3 regions of the Marinomonas mediterranea MMB-1 genome follow, and region 2 is predicted to be linked to each of the others. Evidence: predicted binding sites of a transcription regulator. Region 2 holds the regulator's gene; each other region holds the start of a gene.
What was found. Region 2 encodes LexA, which represses DNA repair genes until DNA is damaged. Its sites were predicted from a motif close to TACTGTNTANNTANACAGTA; they were not measured.

Region 1 (4,358 bases), 2.2 Mb from region 2:
TGTGGAGCAGGTGCACTTGCTGCAGGCTGTTGCGGTTGGTTACCCCAACTACCGAATGATTGTGGCTGTTGTGGTGCCGCTTGCTGAGGTGCAGATTGTGGCTGGTTAAAACCGCCGCCCTGTGGTTGATTGTTGAAGCCACCACCTTGAGGTTGGTTAAAGCCGCCTTGTGGCGCAGACTGTTGTGGCTGGTTGAAGCCACCCGCTTGTTGCGGAGCCTGTTGAGGTGCTTGTTGACCGCCAAAGCCGCCGCCCATGTTGTTGTCGTAACCGCCTTGTTGGCCGTCTGCACGACCGTCTAGCAATTGCATTTCGTTCGCTACGATTTCAGTAGTGTAACGTTTAATGCCGTCTTTTTCCCACTCACGCGTACGCAATGAACCTTCAACGTAGACTTTAGAGCCTTTTTTGATGTATTCGCCAGCGATCTGACCCAAGCGGTAGTTACCACGGTCCATGAACGCAACACGGTGCCATTCAGTACGCTCTTGCATTTGACCTGTTTGACGGTCTCTCCAGCTTTCAGACGTTGCTAAACTGACGTTTGCCACGGCTGCACCAGAAGGCATGTAGCGTACTTCTGCATCACTACCCGCATTACCAATTATAATTACTTTGTTAATTCCACGTGCCATGACGTTCGTTCTCCAGAAACTCTATTCTAAATTGACACTTGAGGCGCTACGCGCTTCAGTGTCTCTTTGTCTAACCGTTTTTTGTCTATCTTGAGATAAGCCGTTTGCTCATCCGTAAAAATCTGCATGTCTTCCACTCCTTGAATACGCTCTAATTCCCTTTTAAATGCCTCCAACTCTGCATCCGTTAGATCGGGCAGGCTGAATGCTAAACTACTTAGCGATTTTGGTGCAGGCTGACGGCTGGCGATAATAAGCCAAGCTAACCAGATCAAGCCAACCACTGTAAAGAGGCCTTGCATTCCATAGTGCTGAACTAACCATCCGCCACCAACCCCGCCTAGAAACGCGCCCATAAACTGATGTGTTGAGAACACACCCATGGCAGTACCACGGTAACCAACAGGGGCCAATTTACTGATCAAAGAAGGCAAGGTCGCTTCAAGCGTGTTAAAGGCGATGAAGAACGCACACACCCAAACTGCAAACACCCATAATACTGTAGTCCAGCCCATAAGTAATGTGGAAATACCGATTGTCGCGATGACAATCAATAATATTAATTTCATTTTACCGCGTGCTTCGGCCATGATCACCAGAGGCAACATGCCAATAAATGCAAGCCCCATAACCACTAAATACAAAACACTGTGCATCCCCAGTGCTAAGTCAAAACGCTCCAACAAAATCGTCGGAATCGCGACAAACAAAGCGGTTAACGAAGCATGCAATAATAAGACGCTGATGTTTAAAAAGCGCAGCTGACCGTTTTTTAACACACGCGCTAAAGCTACTTTACTTGGCGTCGTGTCTCGCTTAAAGCTGTGTTGTGTGACATTGGGCACTGCAAACAAGATTAAGCCAATACCGACGATAGAAAACGCGAAAGATAAATAGAACAAGCCGGTTAAGCCAACTAGGTCAAACAACCAAGGCCCCAACACCAGAGAAATCATAAACGAGGCACCAATACTGATACCAACGGTCGCCATGGCTTTGGTTCGGTTTTGTTCTCGGGTGACATCACTTAACAATGCCATTAACGTACTAGCAATGGCGCCAGCTCCCTGCACTGCCCGTCCAGTAATAAGTTGATACACATCGTCTGCGTTGGCACAAATAAGGCTACCCAATGCAAATAGGATCAAACCGATAAAGATAATAGGTTTTCGGCCAAAATGGTCTGACATCATCCCCATTGGGATTTGCAAACTTGCCTGACTAAAACCATAAATACCGATCGCAACACCAATTAATGCAGTGCTTGCACCACTTAAGTCATCTGCTGCAATGCTGATAACGGGCATAATAAGAAATAAGCCCAACATGCGAAATAGATACACCAAGGCGAGCGCCAATACAGAACGACGTTCAATAAGATCCATAATAAGCCTAAATTATAGCCTGAAAAGGGGTTATACAGCGTTTTAGATACGTGCCGACATCCTAACAAGTGATTGAAGATAAAGGATATTTCTTCAAAAATACGCCCAAATTCATCGTACTCGCGTATAAGCTTGAGAAGGGTGATGACTTACGCTTTGCCTTTTTAGCCCTAGGGTAAATTAAAAAAGATGAGCGATTTTACTAAAAATACCGTTGAAGCTCTATTTTAACTACTGTAAAAATAGACAGTTATTATACACAGATTAAAATTTTCCTGTTTTACCCATATTTGGTAGGAGACTCATGGATACCATTACTGTGCGCGGCGCGCGCACTCATAACCTGAAGAATGTGGATTTAGACATTCCACGCGACAAGTTGGTTGTTATTACCGGACTCTCAGGCTCTGGTAAATCCTCGCTGGCGTTTGACACTTTGTACGCGGAAGGACAACGTCGCTATGTAGAGTCTTTGTCCACTTACGCTCGGCAGTTCCTTTCCATGATGGAGAAGCCAGATATTGATCATATCGAAGGTCTGTCACCTGCGATTTCGATTGAGCAGAAGTCAACGTCTCATAACCCACGTTCGACCGTGGGGACAATTACCGAAATCTACGATTATCTTCGACTCTTATTCGCACGAGCGGGCCAGCCTAGATGTCCCGACCATGGAGAGCCACTCGAAGCACAAACCATCTCTCAGATGGTCGATAAGGTCTTATCTCTTCCAGAAGAAAGTAAGATGATGCTGCTCGCGCCGATCGTAAAAGACAGAAAAGGTGAGCACTTACATACGATTAGCGATCTGCTATCTAAAGGCTTTATCCGCGCGCGGATCGATGGTTTGGTGATCGATTTAGATGACGCCCCTGCGTTAGAAAAAAATAAAAAACACACGATTGAAGTCGTCATTGACCGCTTTAAAGTCCGTCAGGATCTAAAGTTGCGTTTAGCCGAATCGTTCGAGACCTGTTTGGCGCTGTCCGATGGTATCGCCAAAGTCATCAACATGGACGAGCCCAAAGACGAACATATTTTCTCCAGTAAATTTGCCTGTCCCGTATGTGGTTACAGCCTAACCGAGCTTGAACCGAGACTCTTCTCTTTTAATAACCCTAATGGCGCATGTCAGACGTGTGATGGGTTAGGCACGCATCAGGTCTTCGACCCTGAGAGAGTCATTCAGGACGAATCGCTGACGCTTGCAGAGGGGGCCATTCGCGGTTGGGGTCGACGAAGTATTTTTTACTTCCAGCAACTCAATGCGTTGGCGAATTTCTATGACTTTGATATCGAATCCAAGTACCGAGACATACCGAAAAAGTTCCAAGATAAGATTCTCTTTGGTTCTGGAAAAGATAAGATCGATTTCGTATACATCAATGAACGTGGCGATAAGATGACGCGCTCACATGTCTTCGAGGGTGTAATTCCAAACTTACAACGACGCTATCGCGAGACCGAGTCAGAAAGCGTACGAGACGATCTTTCTCAGTATATTAGCATTCAGCCGTGTAGCGATTGTGGCGGCTCTCGACTAAACCGTGCCGCTCGCAATGTCTTTATCAGCGAAGAGACATTGCCCGAGGTCGTTAAGCTGCCTATCGCGGAATGCTTGAAGTATTTCGATGAGCTACAGCTGACCGGCGCTAAAGGCGAAATCGCGTCGAAAATACTAAAAGAAATCAAAGACCGACTCACATTCTTAGTTAACGTTGGCCTTGAATATTTAACCTTAGACCGACAGGCGGATACGTTATCAGGCGGCGAAGCACAACGCATACGCCTCGCCAGTCAGATTGGCGCGGGTCTTGTGGGTGTCATGTACATTCTGGACGAACCTTCAATTGGTCTTCACCAACGGGATAACGAGCGTCTCATTCAAACGTTGACTCGTTTACGCGACCTTGGCAATACTGTCATTGTTGTCGAGCATGACGAAGACGCAATCCGTATCGCTGATCACGTGGTCGATATCGGCCCGGGTGCTGGCGTACACGGCGGTGAAGTTATTGTCAGCGGAACGCCAGAAGATATTATGGCGTGTGAAAAATCCGTGACGGGGCAATATCTAAACGGCGTGCGTAAGATCGAGGTTCCTGCTTTACGCCACCCAGCGAAAGAAGGCAAACATCTCACGCTACATGGTGCTAAAGGCAACAACTTAAATAACGTTACGTTGAACATACCGTATGGTGTGATGACATGTGTAACGGGTGTTTCAGGGTCTGGTAAATCAACACTGATTAACGGCACGCTCTTCCCGCTTGCAGCTACGGCACTCAATGGTGCAACAACGCTCAAAGCCGCGCCATACGAAAAAATAGACGGTCTA
Region 2 (4,358 bases):
AGGTGTTCAAAAGGTTCATTAAGCACTAATAATACGCGCTTTACCTCGGCACCAATGGCCAAGGTAAGCCATTTCCAATTTAACTACCTCATTTTGTAAGGTGGCAAACTCGCAATGAGCTGAGAGCCATAGCGTTTTGTCTTAAGGCGTTTATCCATAATGTGGATTTCACCTTCATCGCTCTCGCTTCGTAGCAAACGCCCTGTTGCTTGCACAAGCTTCAGTGAGGCATCTGGAATCGAAATCTCCATAAATGGATTACCACCTCGTTTTTGAATCCATTCAGCGAGCGTTGCTTCCACTGGGTCATCAGGCACGGAAAACGGTATTTTCGCAATAAATACGCGTGTTAAATATTTACCTGGCAAGTCGACCCCCTCGGCAAAACTCGCCAAACCAAATAACAAACTGCCTTTGTCTTTATCTAGCCTTTCTTTATGGCTATCTAAAATAATACGCTTTGATTGCTCCCCCTGAATAAGCAAAATGGCTTTCAACGAGTCGTTCACTTGATCTGCCACTGACTCCATTTGCTTGCGAGAGGAAAACAAGACCAAGCTACCTTGCGTTAGATCGATGTGCTTATTTAAATACTGTACAATCTCTTTGGTATGGTCATCGGCCTTATTCGGCTCACTAACGAAGTCGGGTACAATCAGTTCTGCCTTGTTGGCAAAGTCAAACGGGCTAAGAACACGCAGATATTCTGATTCTCTCGGCACACCGGAACGCATATTAAATCGATTAAACTGATTGAGCGCAGTCAAGGTGGCAGACGTAACGACAGCGCCAAAGCACTTATCCCAGAGTTGCATTCTTAATGTGTGAGCCGCCAATATTGGCGAAGCGCCAAGCTCAATATCTTGCTCTAAACCTTGACCAACCACTTCGAGCCATCGAGCATTCGGAGGGTAATTGAGATCATCCTGATGAGAATACAAACGCCACAACTCAACGGCTTGCTCTAAACGCCCTAAGATGACACCTAAGATTGGCTGCCAATTTTCGGCAGTTTCTTGGGTAACCCCCATACCTTCGTTTTGTTTTACTTTTTTACATTCATCTTGAATGCTTTCAATTTGGCCAAACAGTTTTTGGTAAGAGGTAGACAAGCTATAAGCTAACTGTCGCAACTCTTCGGGGACGACACCAAATTCGAAACGGTGTTGATTGTTCTCTAAATCAAGCCCAAGTTGCTGTATGTAAGGGGCTAACCCTTGTTGCACATACTGAATAAAATTAACAACGGTTTGTATTTGCTGGGGGATTTTCATTAACAATTGCCCCGTTAGACTCACTTCTTGAGTCAGCTCTTGCTTGAGCGTCAGTAGATTTTTTTCCAGTTGACGCAGCCAACTAATACTGCCCTGCAATCTAATTTCGTGCCTAAAGTGCCCAATTGCTTTATCTGGCAAGTGGTGGCCTTCGTCGAAGACATAAATGGTTTCATCAGGTGGGGTCAAGATAGCACCGCCACCCAGCGATAAATCCGCTAGAACAAGATCGTGGTTTGCGACAATAACATCGGCTGTCTCTATTTCAGCTCTTGCTTTGAAAAATGGGCACGCCGAAAAGTTAGCGCAATTTCGATTGGTACATTGCTGGTGGTCGGTCGTGAGTCGCCGCCAATCTTGATCTCTCAAGATACCTTCCCAGTTATCTTTATCACCATCCCAATCGCTATTTTTAAGCGCTTCGTCCATTTTTTGGTATAAGGCGGTATTCACATCATCCGTTTGTAAATGCTGCTCAAGCAACCCCGCAAACATATCGTCCGTCGCAAGTTCTTCACTGCCCATGAAGTCTTCGAGCTTATTTAAACAAAGATACCGCCCGCGACCTTTTGCCAACGTATATCGAAAAGCAACCTCTGTATGTTCGAGCAAGTCGGGCAGCTCTTTAAATAGGATTTGCTCTTGAAGCGCTACGGTTGCTGTCGAAATGACGAGCTTTACCCCTTTCGCTTTTGCAATTGGAATAGCCGACAGACAATAAGACAACGTCTTACCTGTACCAGTACCGGCCTCTACTACCGCGACATGCTTTTCACCGAGGCGTTCGCCTTCAGTGCCTTGCTTTATCCCACCTAAGGTTCGAGCAATGGTCGCAATCATTTGGCGCTGCCCTACCCGAGGTTTATGACCTTTAGATTCAAGGGACGCACGATACGCAGACTGAATTTCGTTCTTTATTTTGTCGGAAAGCATTAATCTTGTTGAGTATTTTTAAATAGACTGTATATAATAACAGTAACTGTACAAACAAACAGATGAATTATGATTAAATTAACCAAAAGACAGTCTGACGTATTGGAAACGATTCGCCAACACATTAGCGAAACCGGCTTCCCTCCCACTCGTGCAGAAATTGCCGCTCGATTGGGTTTTCGCTCACCTAATGCCGCAGAAGAACACTTAAAAGCACTTTCTAAAAAAGGTGCCATTGAAATGTTGTCCGGTGCTTCGCGTGGTATTCGCCTTATAAACGAAACGCCAGCAGGCGCAAACGATTCTGACCTGGGCCTACCCGTTGTCGGTAAGGTCGCCGCAGGCGCCCCTATTCTAGCGCAAGAAAACGTCGCGACCCACATTTCCGTCCCCCCCAGCATGTTTTCACCTAAAGCAGACTACCTACTATCCGTCAGCGGTATGAGCATGAAAGACGTTGGCATTATGGATGGCGATTTGCTTGCTGTCCATAAAACCCACGCCGTTCGAAATGGTCAAATTGTCGTCGCTCGAATTGGCGAAGAAGTGACGGTAAAACGATTTGAAAAGAAAGGCAGTAAGGTAAGACTTATTGCCGAAAACACCGAGTTCGATGATATTCTAGTGGATCTTGAGAGCGAAGAATTTGCCATCGAAGGCTTATCTGTCGGCGTTATTCGTCAAGGCATCTAGTTAAGGCACCTAAGTAGACTTTTAAGCTTTCGTATAGCGACTGTAAACGACATTACCTCCTAACCGAAAGCAAAGCACTTAGAATATCTAAAAAGCCAATGGCTCTAAAACTTAAAAGCAACGCTCATTTATTTAAGCGTTGCTTTTTTTATTTGGCGATAGAGCGAAAACCTTTCACCCTGTTTTTACAGAGAAAGGCCTTAACTAGTGCAAAACCTTAGGCATCATATCCATGTCTTCCGCCATATCCATATCCATATCCATTTGATCTGAGAAATCATCAGAATAGACATAATCAATACCCGCATGAAACATGCGTTTTGCCAACTCAAAGTAGCGATCTTTTAACAATGAGCGTGTGTCTTCTGGAATTTGCAATACAGCAAGAGGCTTTTCCGGGGCATCTGAATCATCTTCAGCCACCGGACGAAGCACAATATCACCATTATCTAACTCGACTATTTCGAGGTAAGCGTCTTTCATTCTTTAATACTCTGAGGATTCTTCTCTAAATCTCAACACCAACTCAACCAAAGAATCCAAATAGGATTTGACTGATCCGCCGAGGTCGCTTGCTGACGCTCCTATCATTTGAACATCACTTAATTGACTGCTAATCGGGTTAGGCCTGCATTCGAAATACGTATCGAAAGACGCAAGCAACATGCTAAACCAAGAATTTGAGTCGGCGCTCAAAAGCTTTAGCTCACTAAGTACAGGCACTGTGAGTTCATTATCCGTCGCATTTGTAATAAGTTGTTCTACTGTCAAATCAGCCGTTAAACCATAGGCTATCTTGACCTCTTGAAGCAAACCATTCAACGCACTACGAAGAAGAAAAGTTACGGTCGGTTCGTGACCTTGGGTGAACCAATCTCCGTCAGACGACTTAATCTCACTGATAAGTCGTCGTGCGCTGTCTAATCGCTGATTCGTTAGGCTTGCTGGGTTAAGAGGGCTCATTTCTTTTTCTTGCCTTCTTCAACAACCCATTTACCATTTTGATGGAATGCTTTCCAACCAGTCGGCTTGCCATTCTCTTCTGTCATGACATATTGCTCTTTCGTCTTACGGCTGTATCGAATCACAGTTGGGCGTCCTTCGTTATCCATAACTGGCGCATCAGAGAAGAAATGATATTTAGGATCAATCTGATCCATATAAGGGATCAACTCTGATACAAGTGGTGCACGCGTTTCCCGCTTACGTGGGAATTGGCTAGCCGCTAAGAATAGGCCCGTTGCACCATCTCTTAACACATAGTGGTCTTCCACTTTTTGACAAGCTAAATCCGGCATCGCAACAGGGTCCATTTTTGGTGGCGCCGCTTCACCGTTTTTCAATAACTTCCGAGTGTTTTTACATTCTTCGTTTGTACAACCAAAGTACTTGCCAAAACGACCTGTTTTTAGCTGCATTTCAGAGGAACATTTATCACACTCAATAACGGGGCCATCA
Region 3 (4,358 bases), 1.8 Mb from region 2:
AAGGTCTAAGACCATTTTACGTTGTTGGTCTTCTTTTTTAGCCCAACTCAGTAAATTGTTAAGAGGTGTTTTTTGATCGGGATGTTTTGGATAAATTTCGCCAATATCCCGGATTACACCGCTTATAACGTACTGAACCCCTAGGTCTTCGCCTAAACGAGTGATGTTGGTTAACGAACCGTCATAATTTGTTGAGGTCGGTGCGTTTATTAAATCTGGGTAAACTGAAATGTTGGTCGCAGAAAGCGCTTTTAAGTAACCCTGTCGATTAATTTCTTGAGCGAGGCTCTTAGGAAGTTCTCGTGATATATTGTAGAGCGCGCCCAGTCTGGCTTGCTGTGGTGTTTGCAGCTCAAAACTTGTAATGGCAACGGACTTTCTATAGAGGTTAGAAGCACCATTGTCGCACATTGATTCGGGTGTGATGTCTACTTCGACAACAAGAGAAAGAATGTTGTCCTCAACAGATTCGGAGAGAATTCTTGTATTTTGAGTCTTTCCCGCTGCTTGAAGTCGTAATTGACTAGCACTTTGACCGTTTGTTAGGGACTCGGTCACGGATAGCCTAGAACTAGCCTGAAGCGTCGCTTGCTTTATGGCTTGCTCCGTCGCTCGATAACGAGCATCGGCAACATCGTTGTTGTAGATAATGGCATCACCTTGAGCTTGGATAGTTGTCGCAAAGGCGCTGGTTATAGACAACACACTTACTGTCAACGTGATAAGCAAAGTGGAAAATACGTTCCTAGAAGTCCACATATGAGCGTCCTTTTTACTCTACGGTATATAAACTTGTCGTTGCACTGTTACCGCTTTGAGACGAGCTGGAGGTATTGTAACGAGGGCGAACTTGACAAGCCGGGTTGCTTAAAATTGAGCTAGGGGAGCTAACACACTGTCTAAAGTTTTCCTGTAATGCCATTTCGACAACTGTTTCGAATGTGCCGTCTTCTAGTTCTCGTTGCGAGACAACCTTGGCACCGACTAAGTAGGCGTCAACATAGGTGCGTAGCTCGTCATGTGTTGTCATCATATTGCTGATAGAGCTGGTTCCATCAATTTTCAAACCATAAACACGCTCTGCGAGATTTCGATAGGCATCGAGTTTGGAGCCGCGTAATGACATGAGTCTTGCTTGAGACTTTGACAGATTTTTTCGACTAATCGGCGCTGAATAGCCAGTGGCATTTACAATGATTGGGTCGCGCGGTACAACGTCGATAATTTCAATGTCTTTTTCTTCCCCTGTCGTCAGGTTCGAAATGCTATTGTTGCAAGGAGAGACAGACGTACATTCTGGAGATAAAACAGGACCACCACTGCATGCTGTCAGAGCAATAGAAATGATTGCAAGTAAAGGTAAGTGTTTAAAGACAGACATTATAGATCTCCAAGTGTCGCTTTATGATGTTTAAAATCAATTTTGTCACGGTTGTTTTTTTGAGTTGCTCTCAAGGCTCGTTATTTTAATGAACCCGATAAATCTTAAGCTTTTGTTTGGGCTTCTTGTTTATCGTCGCATTCTGTTCCATGGCCGTATCTGAGTTCGGTGTTGGGACCATTGCCGTTTTGTTCTGATAGTAATGGTTGTAGGTACAGCCGCTTAAAAATACGCCCACAACGAGACTCGTTATTATCTTGACTGGAAATACTCTCACGTCCAAGGCTCCTAAAACACTCTATTTATGCATTATCTACTAATTTTACGGATTTTTAAGACTGTTCTTGAAGAAGTTTTGTACTTTTAGTCGATAAAGTTGACTTTTTTACGCTAAAACGTCGAAAATTTGTATATTATACTGTTTATATATACAGTTTTGGTGTGCCGAATGCGAAAAGTGATACACATTGATGCCGATTGCTTCTATGCCGCTGTTGAAATGCGGGACGACCCTAGCCTTAAAGATCTCCCAGTTGCCATAGGTGGGCCGTCAAACTCTCGTGGTGTATTGGCGACGGCTAATTACAAAGCGAGAGAGTTTGGTGTGCGCTCCGCTATGCCAAGTTCTTTAGCGAAAAGGCTATGCCCAGATTTGCTCATTATTCCCGGAAATATGTCTAAATATCGAGAAGCCTCACAGCAAATGCATGAGATTTTCAGAGACTATACCGACATTATAGAGCCATTATCCTTAGATGAAGCTTATTTAGATGTGTCCAATAGTACGGCCTTTGGCGGCAGTGCAACGCGTATTGCCCAAGATATACGTAAAAGAATTGAGTGCTCAATTGGAATAACGGTATCGGCTGGCGTGGCAACCAATAAGTTTCTGGCAAAAGTAGCGAGTGATTGGAATAAACCAAATGGCATCAAGGCCGTGACGCCTGATGAGCTTCAGTCTTTCGTAGAAAACATTCCTGTCGCCAGAATATCGGGGGTTGGCAAGGTGGCTCAAGAAAAGTTGCAGCGAATGGGCGTCGTTGCATGCCGTGACCTGAAAGCAGTGCCGTTAGAGCAGTTGATTAAGTCTTTTGGAAGCATGGCGTATCGCTTGCTGCAATTCTCTCAGGGTATCGATGATCGGCCCGTTCAAGTCTCACGCGAAAGAAAAAGCGTCTCTGTTGAGCACACCTTTGCTTATGACTTAAATTCCGTTGATGAAAGTGTGGTTCAGCTGCCAAATATACTGGAAGAACTTAAGATACGGGTGAAAAGGAACCGCTGTGAGCAACACATTTGCAAATACTATTTAAAACTGAAATTTAATGACTTTACCCAAACGACGATAGAAAGGCCGATCGTCGGTAAGCTTGAAGACTCTGTTTTCACGGCGTTATTGATAGAGGCGCATGCTCGTCACAACAAGCCCGTCAGGCTTATTGGGGCGGGGTATCGGCTGACGCCTCCCATTTTAAAGCAACTTGAATTGTTTCCGTTTCATTGATCTTTTTTGCTTCACACGTACAAAAATGAACAGAAAGCTTTGGTTGTTAATGGATGAATATTTTGTCTATTTTTTGTTCATTAGTAATCCGTGCTCTATATTAACATGATAAGTAGTGCGAAGTGGCTTGCAACGGTTGCCGTGATCATGGCTTTTATAGTGTAACTTTCGGTGTTAGGTCTAAGCACTCATTTAGAACGACTGTTGAGTAATATGACAGCGCAATAATGTAGGTGGTTGACTATGAGAACGTCGAGTGAACTAAAAACCGAATTAGCTAAAAGTATGCCGGGGTCACTGTCGCAACGACTACGGTTTGATGTAGAGCAGACATTAAAAAGTTTGTACGCCGATGAGTCTCTAGCAGACCGAATCGACGATTTATTTTTGCCTTTTTCTAATTGGGTCAGCGAGCGATCACGGCCCAATGTAGGTCCTCTTATTCTAGGTATGTCCGGTGCACAAGGGTGTGGTAAAACAACGTTTTGTACGGTTGTTAGTCACATACTTAAAAAAGGGTTTGATTTAAACGCGGTTGTATTGAGCTTGGATGACCTTTACTTGACCCGCTCAGATCGAATGAAATATTCCCAAGAAACTCATGACTTATTTTCTGTGCGAGGCGTGCCAGGCACGCATGACGTTGAGTTAGCGGATACCATCATTCAAAGATTGAAAGAGCTAAAAGACGGTGAGGTGATGTTTTTGCCTGTGTTTGATAAATCGATGGATGATCGTAAACCTGTTCATCGTTGGACTCAGGTAGAAGGGCCAGTTGACGTTGTCTTTTTTGAGGGTTGGTGTGTGGGGCTGGGTGAAATGCCTCGTAAAACGCTTCAAGAGCCCATAAATGAATTAGAAGCGACGCGTGACGGCGATGGTGAGTGGCGCCGCCTGGTTAATGACCACCTAAAACATGGTTATAGAGCGTTATTCGAGCATATCGATATTTTGTTGTGGATGCGAGCACCAAACTACGAAGTGGTTTATGAATGGCGCAATAAACAGGAAAGAACGCTAGAAGACCATTTGTACGACATTCATGGCGGCATACTGGATACGTTAGACATTAAAGTGATGTCGAGTGATGAGCTAAAAGAATTTATGCAGCATTACGAGCGACTGACACGATTTATGTTGTCTAGTATGTCTGGAAGGGCGGACGTTGTCTTTACGCTTAATAGCGCTCAGAAAGTGATTCATTGGGAGGTTCCTATTGAGCACTAACCTGCTTTAAGCGAGCAAAACAAAGTCGTGGCTCAGGTTATTCGACATCGCTTTAATATGATAGGCTATCGCTAATATTGATAGCCTATTTTTTTGTTTGTAAAGCAGTTGGAAACCTCACTTGAATGAGTGTGTCAACGACCTATTGGAGAAGTACATATGGCCGCCCCTCTTGAAGCAATTTACGTTGAAACAAATGCCAACCCAACTTATGCGGTTATTTGGCTGCACGGTCTAGGTGCAGAT

Region 1: a site for LexA is predicted at 2,253-2,272, ahead of uvrA (excinuclease ABC subunit UvrA). Genes of this name have one in related genera too.
Region 3: a site for LexA is predicted at 1,798-1,817, ahead of dinB (DNA polymerase IV). Genes of this name have one in related genera too.

Annotation. Positions count from the first base shown of each region.
Region 1 is NC_015276.1:266,889-271,246, reverse strand. It holds gene ssb (single-stranded DNA-binding protein) at 1-635, opposite strand, end outside; gene MARME_RS01345 (MFS transporter) at 662-2,020, opposite strand; gene uvrA (excinuclease ABC subunit UvrA) at 2,325-4,358, shown strand, end outside.
Region 2 is NC_015276.1:2,468,948-2,473,305, forward strand. It holds gene dinG (ATP-dependent DNA helicase DinG) at 84-2,207, opposite strand; gene lexA (transcriptional repressor LexA) at 2,277-2,900, shown strand; gene MARME_RS11290 (hypothetical protein) at 3,105-3,383, opposite strand; gene MARME_RS11295 (DUF6586 family protein) at 3,387-3,863, opposite strand; gene topA (type I DNA topoisomerase) at 3,860-4,358, opposite strand, start outside.
Region 3 is NC_015276.1:685,792-690,149, forward strand. It holds gene MARME_RS03305 (flagellar assembly protein FlgT) at 1-759, opposite strand, end outside; gene MARME_RS03310 (LPP20 family lipoprotein) at 773-1,381, opposite strand; gene MARME_RS22245 (hypothetical protein) at 1,467-1,658, opposite strand; gene dinB (DNA polymerase IV) at 1,830-2,885, shown strand; gene MARME_RS03325 (hypothetical protein) at 3,129-4,112, shown strand; gene MARME_RS03330 (alpha/beta hydrolase) at 4,272-4,358, shown strand, end outside.